3 regions of the Pseudomonas sp. Z003-0.4C(8344-21) genome follow, and region 1 is predicted to be linked to each of the others. Evidence: predicted binding sites of a transcription regulator. Region 1 holds the regulator's gene; each other region holds the start of a gene.
What was found. The regulator sigma-54, encoded in region 1, starts transcription at its own class of promoters, with help from an activator protein. The targets are predictions, from matches to a motif close to ANTGGCATNNANNTTGCTNT.
Positions count from the first base shown of each region.

Region 2: a site for sigma-54 is predicted at 2,781-2,800, ahead of BLU24_RS19735 (CmpA/NrtA family ABC transporter substrate-binding protein). Genes of this name have one in related genera too.
Region 3: a site for sigma-54 is predicted at 2,576-2,595, ahead of glnA (type I glutamate--ammonia ligase). Genes of this name have one in related genera too.

Region 1 covers NZ_LT629756.1:5,353,860-5,358,055, forward strand. Annotated here, with positions in the region: gene lptA (lipopolysaccharide transport periplasmic protein LptA) at 1-1, shown strand, start outside; gene lptB (LPS export ABC transporter ATP-binding protein) at 1-726, shown strand; gene BLU24_RS24255 (RNA polymerase factor sigma-54) at 912-2,405, shown strand; gene hpf (ribosome hibernation-promoting factor, HPF/YfiA family) at 2,479-2,787, shown strand; gene ptsN (PTS IIA-like nitrogen regulatory protein PtsN) at 2,799-3,263, shown strand; gene rapZ (RNase adapter RapZ) at 3,266-4,123, shown strand; gene BLU24_RS24275 (HPr family phosphocarrier protein) at 4,139-4,196, shown strand, end outside.
Region 2 covers NZ_LT629756.1:4,385,284-4,389,479, reverse strand. Annotated here, with positions in the region: gene BLU24_RS19750 (nitrate/nitrite transporter) at 1-403, opposite strand, end outside; gene BLU24_RS19740 (ANTAR domain-containing response regulator) at 862-1,437, opposite strand; gene BLU24_RS19735 (CmpA/NrtA family ABC transporter substrate-binding protein) at 1,453-2,664, opposite strand; gene BLU24_RS19730 (quinone-dependent dihydroorotate dehydrogenase) at 2,888-3,907, shown strand; gene rmf (ribosome modulation factor) at 4,168-4,196, opposite strand, start outside.
Region 3 covers NZ_LT629756.1:5,976,048-5,980,243, reverse strand. Annotated here, with positions in the region: gene BLU24_RS26830 (DUF4124 domain-containing protein) at 1-281, opposite strand, end outside; gene BLU24_RS26825 (DUF4124 domain-containing protein) at 278-790, opposite strand; gene glnA (type I glutamate--ammonia ligase) at 1,075-2,481, opposite strand; gene thiI (tRNA uracil 4-sulfurtransferase ThiI) at 2,810-4,196, shown strand, end outside.

The DNA of each region.
Region 1 (4,196 bases):
ATGGCAACTCTGAAAGCTCAGCACCTGGCCAAGGCCTACAAAAGCCGCCAGGTCGTGCGGGACGTCAGTCTGTCGATCGACAGCGGCCAGATCGTCGGCCTGCTCGGCCCGAACGGCGCCGGCAAGACGACCTGCTTCTACATGATCGTCGGTCTGGTGCAGGCCGATCAGGGTCGCGTGCTGATCGACGATCTGGACGTCAGCCACCAGCCAATGCACGGCCGCGCCAAAGCCGGCATCGGCTATCTGCCGCAAGAAGCGTCGATCTTCCGCAAACTGTCGGTGGCCGACAACATCATGGCCATCCTCGAGACCCGTCAGGAACTCGACAAGGCCGGTCGCCGCAAAGAGCTGGAGAGCCTGCTGCAGGAATTCCACATCAGCCACATTCGCGACAACCTCGGCATGAGCCTGTCGGGTGGTGAGCGCCGCCGGGTGGAAATCGCCCGCGCCCTGGCCACCGCACCGAAATTCATCCTGCTCGACGAGCCGTTCGCCGGTGTCGACCCGATCTCGGTTGGCGACATCAAGCAGATCATTCACCATCTCAAGGCCAAAGGCATCGGTGTGCTGATCACCGACCACAACGTGCGTGAGACGCTGGATATCTGCGAAACCGCTTACATTGTCAACGACGGTCAATTGATCGCCGAAGGTGACGCCGAGACTATCCTGGCCAACGATCTGGTGAAGGAAGTGTATCTGGGTCACGAGTTCCGCCTGTAAGCGCGAGCTGTTCGACAAGCTGCGCGGGTGCTGTATCGATCAAGCCGTTTTTTATAGCGCTTAATTGTTACAGCGCTCTAGGCAAACACTTCAGTTTCAGGCATATAATTTGCTTAAGTTTGGCGCTTCGGCGCCCTGTAGTGGATGGCGCATAGCGCCGGCGAATAAGGTGTTAAGCCCCTGCCATGAAACCATCGCTAGTCTTGAGAATGGGCCAGCAGCTGACGATGACACCGCAGCTGCAACAGGCCATCCGCCTGCTCCAATTGTCGACCCTGGATCTGCAACAGGAAATCCAGGAGGCTCTGGAATCCAACCCGATGCTCGAACGCCAGGAAGAAGGCGACGACTTCGACAATTCCGATCCGCTGGCCGACAACGTCGAGCAAAAGCCCAACACCGACATTCAGGAACCTTCTTACCAGGAAGCCGCGCCGACGGTAGACAACCTCGACGATGGCGAATGGAGCGAGCGCATCCCCAACGAGCTTCCGGTAGACACGGCCTGGGAGGATGTTTACCAGACCAGCGCCAGCAGTCTGCCGAGCAGCGATGATGACGAGTGGGATTTCACCACCCGCACTTCCGTCGGCGAAAGCCTGCAGAGCCATTTGCTCTGGCAGTTGAACCTCGCACCGATGTCCGACACCGATCGCCTGATCGCCGTGACCCTGATCGATTGCATCAACAATCAGGGCTACCTGGACGAAACCCTCGAAGAAATCCTCGACGCCTTCGACCCGGAACTGGACATTGAACTGGACGAAATCGAAGCCGTCCTGCACCGCATCCAGCAGTTCGAGCCCGCGGGCATCGGCGCACGCAACCTCAGCGAATGCCTGCTGTTGCAACTGCGCCAGTTGTCGGCAAAAACGCCATGGCTGGCAGAGGCCAAACGCCTGGTCAGCGACTATATCGACCTGCTTGGCGGCCGCGACTACAGTCAGCTGATGCGGCGCATGAAACTCAAGGAAGACGAGCTGCGCCAGGTCATCGAACTGGTGCAGAGCCTCAATCCGCGACCGGGTTCGCAGATCGAGTCCACCGAAGCCGAATACGTCATACCTGACGTCATCGTGCGCAAGGACAACGAGCGCTGGCTGGTCGAGCTGAACCAGGAATCGGTACCGCGTCTACGCGTCAACGCTCAGTACGCCGGTTTCGTAAAACGCGCCGACACCAGCGCCGACAACACCTTCATGCGCAATCAGCTTCAGGAAGCTCGCTGGTTCATCAAAAGCCTGCAGAGCCGCAACGAAACGCTGATGAAAGTCGCCACGCAGATCGTCGAGCATCAGCGCGGCTTCCTGGAGTACGGCGACGAAGCCATGAAACCGCTGGTCCTGCATGACATCGCCGAGGCGGTGGGCATGCACGAATCGACGATTTCCCGAGTGACCACACAAAAATTCATGCATACCCCGCGCGGTATTTATGAGCTGAAATACTTTTTCTCCAGCCACGTGAGTACCTCCGAAGGCGGCGAATGCTCGTCCACGGCGATCCGCGCGATCATCAAGAAACTGGTTGCCGCGGAAAATCAGAAAAAGCCGTTGAGTGACAGCAAGATCGCTGGTTTACTGGAGGCACAAGGCATTCAGGTGGCTCGCCGCACCGTCGCCAAGTACCGCGAATCCCTCGGAATCGCGCCTTCGAGCGAACGCAAGCGGTTGATGTAAGCCACGTTACAGCGTTCCAGTGGCAGGCTTTTCGGCCTGCCGCTTTATGCACTGGCAACGAAGGAGAAGCTGTATGCAAGTCAACATCAGTGGACACCAACTGGAAGTGACCGAACCTCTGCGCACCTACATCGGCGAGAAACTCGACCGGCTGGAGCGGCATTTCGACAAGATCACCAACGTGCAAGTCATATTGAATGTCGAGAAGCTCAAGCAGAAAATCGAAGCCACGTTGCATATTCCCGGCGGAGAAGTAGTCGCCAATGCCGAGCACGACGACATGTATGCCGCCATTGACCTGCTGACCGACAAGCTGGATCGCCAACTCAAAAAGCATAAGGAAAAGACCCAGAGCCTCCTCCAGGGCGCGACCGGTCGTTAACACCCTCATCCATGATCCGACTTGAAACCATCCTGACCCCCGGCCGTTCCCAAGTGAACGCGCCGGGCGGCAGCAAGAAAAAAGCCCTCGAACAGATTGCCAACCTGATCCACCGCGAAGTGCCGGATCTGGCGATGCAGGATGTCTTCGAGGCGTTGGTCGCCCGTGAAAAACTCGGTTCCACCGGTTTTGGCAACGGCATCGCCATCCCCCACTGCCGCCTCAAGGGTTGCGACGCGCCGATCAGTGCGCTGATGCACCTTGAAGCCCCGATCGATTTCGACGCGATCGATGGCGCCCCGGTAGACCTGCTGTTCGTGCTGCTGGTCCCGGAAGCTGCTACCGATGCACACCTGGAACTGCTGCGCCAGATCGCCAGCATGCTCGATCGCAAGGAAGTGCGTGAAAGACTGCGCAGCGCACCGAGCAACGAAGCCTTGTACCAGGTTGTACTGGACGAGCAGAACGGGCATTAATCATGCGCTTGATCATCGTCAGTGGCCGCTCGGGCTCGGGCAAGAGTACCGCGCTGAATGTCCTTGAGGACAACGGCTACTACTGCATCGACAACCTCCCGGCCGGTTTGCTGCCGGAACTGGCCGAACGTGCGCTGATCCACACCGAACTGGCGCAGCCGCTCGTCGCGGTGTCGATCGATGCACGCAATCTGCCGAGTCATCTGTCGCGTTTCCCCGAATTGCTCGAAGTGGTGCGTGCCAAGCATATCCAGTGCGATGTGCTGTACCTGGACGCCGACGAAGAGACCCTGCTCAAGCGTTTTTCCGAGACGCGCCGGCGCCATCCGTTGAGCAACGCCAATCGTTCACTGGCCGAGGCGATTCACGATGAAACCGCCCTGCTCGGCCCGATCGCCGACCTGGCTGACTTGAAGATCAACACCACCCATCTCAACCTGTACCAGCTGCGCGACACTTTGAAGTTGCGCCTGCTGAATCAGCCTGAGCCGGGTACGGCGTTTCTGGTCGAATCATTCGGTTTCAAGCGCGGCATGCCGGTGGATGCGGATCTGGTCTTCGACGTTCGCTGCCTGCCCAATCCGTACTGGAAGCCGGAGTTGCGCGAGCAGTCCGGTCTCGACGCACCGGTTGCCGAGTATCTGGCGCAACAGCCGGATGTCGAGGAAATGTACCAGGACATCTACGCCTACCTGCACAAGTGGCTGCCGCGCTTTGCTGCCAGTAATCGCGCCTATGTGACCGTTGCCATTGGCTGTACCGGCGGGCATCACCGCTCCGTCTACCTGACCGAACGTCTGGGTCAGGCCCTGCAGAAAACCTTGAAAAACGTCCAGGTCCGCCACCGCGACCTCACCTAAAGGATCCACACCGCGATGCCTGCTCGTGAAATCGAAATCATCAACAAACTCGGTTTGCATGCCCGAGCGTCTG
Region 2 (4,196 bases), 970 kb from region 1:
GATGCTCTGGCGGGTACCATTGCGAGGCCAGCGGCAGGGCCACGGCAAACGACGCGCCGGCCATGCCGAGGAAGAGGCCGAGGATCAGCGCCTGCTCGTAACTGTGAATACCGAGTTTCCACGCACCGAACAACGCGCAGATGACGATGACCTGACCGATCAGCCCGGCAGTCTTCGGCGACAGCCGATCGGCCAGCATGCCCATGGCGAAGCGCAGTACCGCGCCGGCGAGAATCGGCGTGGCGACGACCAGGCCGCGTTGTTGGGTGGTCAGTTGCAGGTCGGTGGCAATCTGCACCGCCAGCGGGCCGAGCAGGTACCAGACCATGAAGCTCAGGTCGAAATACAGAAAGGCCGCGAACAGGGTCGGGGTGTGGCCGGATTTCCAGAAGCTTGAATTCATCGCGCACCTCAGCTGATAAGAGTCTCGGGAGTCATGCACAGCAGGTGGAGCGCCTGCACGGCCGCACCACCGGCCCCGGTCTGTGGGGCCAAAACGCAAAAACGCCGCTACCGGATTCGCAAAAGGGCGAATGGGGTGAGCGACGTCTTTGTCGTGGGTGGGGCAACCGCCGTTGGTTACCTGAGGGAATGCTTAGCGAGATTTGTGCCAAGTGTGTTTAAAAGCAAAAGCCCCTCATCGGAACGCCGCCCGCCTAGCCCTCTCCCGGAGGGAGAGGGGACTGATCGGGGGATGGCCGAGTGATTCATCAATCCGAACGATTTTCAGTGAATCCATAATCGACCCGGTCTTTCAGGTCGGTGGAAAGCGCAAGACAATGCGGTCAGTCCCCTCTCCCTCCGGGAGAGGGCTAGGCGGGCGGCGTTCCGATGAGGGGCTCTTGATTTGCAACGAAGATTTCAGCCCAGCAACTCGCTCATCGCAATAATCTGCTCTGCCACCTGTATCAGCTTCTGCTGCCGGCTCATGGCCTGGCGTCGCATCAGCGTGTAGGCCTCTTCTTCGTTGCAGTCTTTCATCTTCATCAGCAGCCCTTTGGCCAGTTCGATTCGCTTGCGCTCGGCCAGTTGCTGGTCCCGCGCCTGCAACTGCGCGCGCAACGCCTGGTCGCTTTCAAAGCGTGCCATCGCCACGTCGAGAATGGGCTGCAGGCGCTGAGCGTGGATGCCCTCGACGATGTAGGCGCTGACCCCGGACTTGATCGCCTGGCGCATCACCGTCGGGTCATGCTCGTCGGTAAACATCACGATCGGCCGTGGCTGGTCGCGGCTGACCAGCACCACTTGCTCCATCACATCGCGGCTCGGTGACTCGGTATCGATCAGGATCACGTCCGGGCGCACCGTTTCGACGCGTGCGGGCAGGTCGATGGTCAGGCCGGACTCGTCGATCACCTCGAAACCGGCCTCGGTCAATGCAGCCTTGAGACGGCCGACTTTTTTCGCGGTGTCGTTGATCAGCAGAATACGCAACATGTTCGCGGCCTCCGGTCAGCGCTGGGCAAGCAGGGGAGCGTCGTCGTTCAGCGCGTGCAGCTTGAAGCTGCGCGCGTAGCCGGCCGGATCGCTGCCGTCCCAGACCTTGCCATCAAGCAACTGGCTGCTGCGCATGTCGGTGCCCCAGGTGGCCACGCCAACCGCCGTTGCGGCATCGCGATACAGCTGCAGTTGCTGAACCTGACGGGCCACGGCGAGGTAGTCCGGGTCGCTCCGCAACAAGCCCCATCGGCGGAACTGGGTCATGAACCACATGCCATCGGAGAGGTACGGCAAGTTGACTTCGCCATTACCATGAAAGCGCAGCGCGTGCGGGTCTTGCCAGCGATTGCCGAGGCCGTCGGCATAGTCGCCGAGAAAACGCGGTTCGATGCACGCCACCGGCGCATCGAGGTATTCCGTCGCGCTGAGCAGGTGCGCGGTGCTGCGGCGATTTTCCGGGCTGGCTTCGATGAAGCGGCTGGCCTCGAGAATCGCCATCACCAATGCCCGCGCGGTATTCGGGTACTGCTCGACGAATTCACGGGTGCAACCGAGGACTTTTTCCGGGTGATCGGGCCAGATGGTCTGGCTGGTGGCGAGGGTGAAACCGAGGTCCTGCTGCACCGCGCTGGCGGCCCACGGCTCGCCGACGCAAAAACCGTCGATGCGCCCGGCTTGCAGATGCGCGACCATTTGCGGCGGCGGCACCACCACACTGTCGACATCCTGCAACGGATGGATGCCCTGACTCGCCAGCCAGTAATACAGCCACATCGCATGGGTGCCGGTGGGGAAGGTCTGGGCGAAGGTCAGTTTTGCGCGGCTTTGGTGCACGTGGCGGTCGAGCGCTTCAGGACTGTTCACGCCGAGGTTTTGCAGACCGCGCGAGAGGTTCAGGCTCTGGCCGTTCTGGTTGAGGCCCATCAGCACGGCCATGTCGGTCGGCGCGACGCCGCCGATGCCCAGGTGCACGGCGTAGATCAGCCCGTACAGGCTGTGCGCGGCGTCGAGTTCGCCGCTGACCAGTTTGTCGCGCAGGTTGGCCCAGGAGGCCTGGCGCTTGAGGTTCAGGGTCAGGCCGTAAGGCTGGGCAAAGCCCTGCGTGGCCGCGACGACGACCGAGGCGCAGTCGCTCAGGGCCATGAAGCCGAGGTTGATCGCGCTCTTTTCCGGCGCATCGCTGCCATTGACCCAGGCCAGCGGCCCGACCGTCAGTTCATTCATACATCGCCACCTCGAAAAAAAAGCGCCGCCGCGGACTTTGCCCAGGCAAATCCCGTAGACGACGCCATTGTCCGCGCTCGCCGGTCGTCATTGGCCGGCGAGTTGATAACCCGGGAAGTGCAAGGCATATGCCACCGGCGCGATTTGCGCGTGCGCCTCGCGCCGCAGGGCCATGCCCGGCTATAATCGCCGCCTCTTTTCGCCGCCCGAGTCATCGCCGCCCATGTACACCCTGGCCCGTCAGCTGTTGTTCAAACTTTCCCCGGAAACCTCCCACGATCTGTCGCTGGATCTGATCGGCGCGGGTGGACGGTTGGGCCTCAACGGCTTGCTCTGCAAAGCGCCGGCGCAGGTGCCAGTGACTGTCATGGGCCTGGAGTTTCCCAACCCGGTGGGGCTGGCGGCCGGTCTGGACAAGAACGGCGCGGCCATCGATGGTTTCGCACAACTGGGTTTTGGCTTTGTCGAAATCGGCACCGTGACCCCGCGTCCACAACCGGGCAACCCGAAACCACGGATTTTCCGCCTGCCGGAAGCCGAGGCGATCATCAACCGCATGGGCTTCAATAACCTCGGCGTCGACAACCTGCTGGCGCGCGTCGCCGCAGCGAAATACCAGGGCGTGCTGGGCATCAACATCGGCAAGAACTTCGACACCCCGGTCGAGCGTGCAGTCGACGATTACCTGATCTGCCTCGACAAGGTTTACGCCCACGCCAGCTATGTGACGGTCAACGTCAGCTCGCCAAACACCCCGGGCCTGCGCAGCCTGCAGTTCGGTGATTCGCTCAAGCAGTTGCTCGCGGACCTGGCCACGCGCCGCGCCGAACTGGCGCTGCGCCACGGCAAGCATGTGCCGCTGGCAATCAAGATCGCCCCGGACATGACCGACGAAGAAACCGTGCAGGTGGCGCAGGCGCTGATCGAAACCGGCATGGACGCGGTGATCGCCACCAACACCACCCTCAGCCGGGTGGGCGTTGAAGGCATGGAGCATGGCGACGAGGCGGGCGGTCTGTCCGGCGCACCGGTACGCGAGAAGAGCACCCACACCGTGAAGGTGCTGGCGGGTGAGCTGGCCGGGCGTTTGCCGATCATCGCCGCCGGTGGGATCACCGAAGGCAAGCACGCGGCCGAGAAGATCGAGGCCGGTGCCAGCCTGGTGCAGATTTATTCGGGCTTCATCTATAAAGGCCCGGCGCTGATTCGCGAAGCGGTCGACGCCATCGCCGCGTTGCGCTGAGCCATCTGACACACCCGTCCCCCCTGTAGGAGTGAGCCTGCTCGCGATAGCGTTCTTTCAGTCACTTGATGAGTGACCGGTAGACCGCTATCGCGAGCAGGCTCACTCCTACAGGTTTTCATGTGAGGCACAAGCCGCTTTTCAGGCAATAAAAAGGGCTCCTCGAAGGAGCCCCTGGGCCGTAGCCCGCCGTCCGGGAGGGACGTGCGTGGTTAATTCGTTACATATTCAGATTGTCGTGTCGGAATAAATGCCCTGTGTCAGCCGACGGCGTGAAGTTCGTTGAGTC
Region 3 (4,196 bases), 620 kb from region 1:
TCCCCGGCACTGCTGCGGATGGTCGCATCGGGCTCGGGCACCAGAACGCGCAGCATGTCGTAATGAAACGGTGGCTGCGGCGTGGCGTTCCTGGTTTGGCGGCTCGGTGCAGAGCCGGTCGGGGTGGCAGGCATACGATTGCTGGTGGCGATCGGCACACGCTTGGCGTTGCCGCGCGGTTGGTCGGTGTAGACGCGATTGCCGTGGGCATCGATATAGGTGAACACCTCCGCCGAAGCGGGCAGGGCGAGCAGGCAAAGGATCAGGACCACACCTTTCATGGGCGGTGCACCCGCTGCACGGTGAAGACCGCGGGTGGGCTTTGCTGAATGATGGTCTGGCCGTCGATCACCTGCACCGCGAGACGATGCTCGCCACGGTCGACATTGACCAGTTGCAGGCTCGGCACGTTGCTCGGTTGGCCGTAGGGTTCGTCGTCGAGTACCAGTCTTAATTGATGCGGCGACTGCAGGCGCGGCTTGATCAGCACATTGACGGTGAAGGTGCCGTTGTTGGCGCGCAAGGCTTCTTCCGTGGGCAGGCCGGCCAGTTCAAGGATTTCGTAGGCATTGCGCGGAGGCTGTGGCGTCTCGGCCTCTGGCAGGGGCGGCGTACCTGGCGCTTGCGGCTCGACACGGTTCAACGGCGGCAGCTCAACCGGCTGCGCCTTCACGCCGTCCGGCGAATGATCGCTGTAGACCGTGTTGCCGTTGGCGTCGGTGTATTTGTAGATCTGCGCAGCGGCGGGCAGGGCGATCAGCAGCAGAATGTAGAGAAAGATGCGACCCATGAACTCGACCGGGATTGAAAGCGATGGGTAGCAGCATAGGACAGGTGGGGCGGTTGGCCCAACTTGCGACACATCCAAAGATCATTCAAACACCACAAATCCCTGTAGGAGTGAGCCTGCTCGCGATCGCGGTGGATCATCAAGAAAATTGGCGACTGACACGCCGCCATCGCGAGCAGGCTCACTCCTACAGGGGACGTGGTTGGCCGCAAAATCGAGGCAATAAAAAAGGCCTCCCGAAGGAGGCCTCTTTTTGTCACGCCGCGTTACGCAGCGCTACCGGATCAGCAGCTGTAGTACAGCTCATATTCCAGTGGGTGTACGAAGGTGCGAACCTTGATTTCTTCTTCCGATTTCAGCGCGATGTAAGCGTCGATGAAGTCGTCGGAGAATACGCCGCCCTTGGTCAGGAACGCGCGGCCCTTGTCCAGCTCTTCCAGTGCTTCCTTCAGGCTGCCACAAACCTGTGGGATCTCTTTCGCCTCTTCAGGCGGCAGGTCGTACAGGTTCTTGTCGGCGGCATCGCCTGGGTGGATCTTGTTCTGGATACCGTCCAGACCGGCCATCAGCAGTGCTGCGAAAGCCAGGTACGGGTTGGCAGCCGGATCCGGGAAGCGTGCTTCGATACGGCGGGCTTTCGGGCTCGACACGTAAGGAATGCGGATCGAAGCGGAACGGTTGCGAGCCGAGTAGGCCAGCATGACCGGCGCTTCGAAGCCTGGTACCAGACGCTTGTACGAGTTGGTGGCCGGGTTGGTGAAGCCGTTCAGAGCCTTACCGTGCTTGATGATGCCGCCGATGAAGTACAGGGCGGTATCGGACAGGCCGGCATAGCCTTCACCGGCGAAGGTGTTCTTGCCGTCTTTCCAGATCGACATGTGTACGTGCATGCCCGAACCGTTGTCGCCGTACAGTGGCTTCGGCATGAAGGTCGCGGTGCGGCCGTAAGCGTCAGCAACGTTGTGGACAACGTACTTCAGGGTCTGGGTTTCGTCGGCTTTCTTCACCAGGGTGTTGAACTTGACGCCGATTTCGTTCTGGCCGGCAGTCGCCACTTCGTGGTGGTGAACTTCAACGGTCAGGCCCATTTCTTCCAGTGCGTTGCACATGGAGGTACGGATTTCGTGGTCGTGGTCGAATGGCGGAACCGGGAAATAGCCACCCTTGACGCCTGGACGGTGACCTTTGTTGCCACCTTCGACGTCCTGGTCGGACATCCACGAACCTTGCTCGGAGTAGATCTTGAACATCGAACCGGAGATGTCCGACTTGAATTTCACCGAGTCAAAAATGAAGAACTCAGGCTCTGGACCGGCGAATACGGTGTCACCGATACCGGTGGCTTTCAGGTGTTCTTCGGCGCGCTTGGCGATCGCACGTGGGTCGCGGTCGTAGCCTTGCATGCTCGAAGGTTCGATGATGTCGCACACCAGGATCAGGGTAGCGTCTTCGGTGAACGGGTCGAGAACGGCAGTTTCGTCAACCGGCATCAGGATCATGTCGGAGGCTTCGATGCCTTTCCAGCCAGCGATGGAGGAACCGTCGAACATCTTGCCGACTTCGAAGAAGTCGTCATCCAGCGCATCGCGAGCCGGCATGGTCACGTGGTGCTGAGTGCCTTTGGTGTCCGTGAAGCGCAGATCAATCCATTTGACGTCATGATCTTTGATGAGTTGAACCGTCTTCGACATACTGTCCTCCGGGTGGCTTAGGGCTAGTAGTGGATGCCCTTAAAGTTGGGTGATGCCGGCGCGAATACTCTGCCAAGGCAACCTGCCTCACAAGGGAGCAAATTGCATGCCAGTGCCCCAGCATGGGTTTTTTGCCCCAATTTCATGCTTATAAAGGCTTCAAGCGGCCTGATTGCGAAAATATCGCCCTTTAATGTGGCGGTGCAAATCGAAAACGACCCGTTTTGGTGCATGCAAAACGTTCTGCATATTAACTGGTTAAACCTTGAGCAATTTCCGCTATAATCCGCGCCCCCCTTTTTCGGCTGGCCGTGCGCGCGCTGTTTTCATGAAACTAATCGTAAAAGTCTTCCCCGAGATCACCATCAAAAGCCGACCTGTCCGGACGAAGTTCATCCGCCAGTTGGCCAAGAACATCCGCACCGTGCTCCGCGACCTGGACCCGGCAGTGGTGGTGAACGGCGTGTGGGACAATCTCGAGCTGGAAACCCGCGTTACCGACCCCAAAGCCTTGAAAGAGATGGGCGAGCGCCTGACTTGCATGCCGGGTATCGCGCATTTTCTGCAGATCGACGAGTACCCGCTGGGCGACTTCGACGACATCACCGAGAAGTGCAAACAGCATTACGGCGCGGCCCTGGCCGGGAAGATTTTTTCGGTGCGCTGCAAGCGCGCCGGCAAGCATACGTTCAGTTCGATGGACGTCGAAAAATACGTCGGCAGCAAGCTGCGTCGCGAGTGCGGTGCGGCCGGAATCGACCTGAAAGCGCCGGAAATCGAAGTCCGCATCGAAGTTCGCGACAAACGGTTGTTCGTCATCCACAGCCAGCACAACGGCATTGGCGGCTACCCGCTCGGTGCGCTGGAGCAGACGCTGGTGTTGATGTCCGGCGGCTTCGACTCGACCGTGGCGGCCTACCAGATCCTGCGTCGTGGCCTGATGACGCACTTCTGCTTCTTCAACCTGGGCGGTCGTGCCCACGAATTGGGCGTGATGGAAGTCGCGCATTTCATCTGGAAGAAGTACGGCAGCTCGCAACGCGTGCTATTTGTCAGTGTTCCGTTCGAGGAAGTCCTCGGCGAAATTCTCGGCAAAGTCGATAACAGTCATATGGGCGTGGTTTTGAAGCGTATGATGTTGCGCGCGGCGTCGAACATCGCCGAGCGCCTGCACATTGATGCGCTGGTCACCGGCGAAGCGATCTCCCAGGTATCGAGCCAGACGCTGCCGAACCTGTCGGTGATCGACTGCGTGACCGACAAGCTGGTCCTGCGCCCACTGATCGTGGCGCACAAACAAGACATCATCGACACCGCGAACGAGATCGGCACCGCCGATTTCGCCCGGCACATGCCGGAATACTGCGGGGTCATTTCGGTCAACCCGAAAACGGCCGCCAAACGCGGTCGGGTTGAGCACGAAGAGCAGCAATTCGACATGGCGGTGCTCGAGCGTGCGCTCGCCAATGCCAAACTGGTGCCAATCGATCGGGTAATCGACGAACTGGGCCAGGACGTACAGATTGAAGAAGTCAGCGAAGCACTGGCCGGCCAGATCGTGATCGACATCCGTCACCCGGATGCCGCCGAGGATGAGCCGCTGGAACTCGCTGGCGTAGAAGTACAGACGATGCCGTTCTATGCAGTGAACGCTCGTTTCAAGGAGCTGGATCCGACTCGCCAGTACCTGCTGTATTGCGACAAAGGCGTGATGA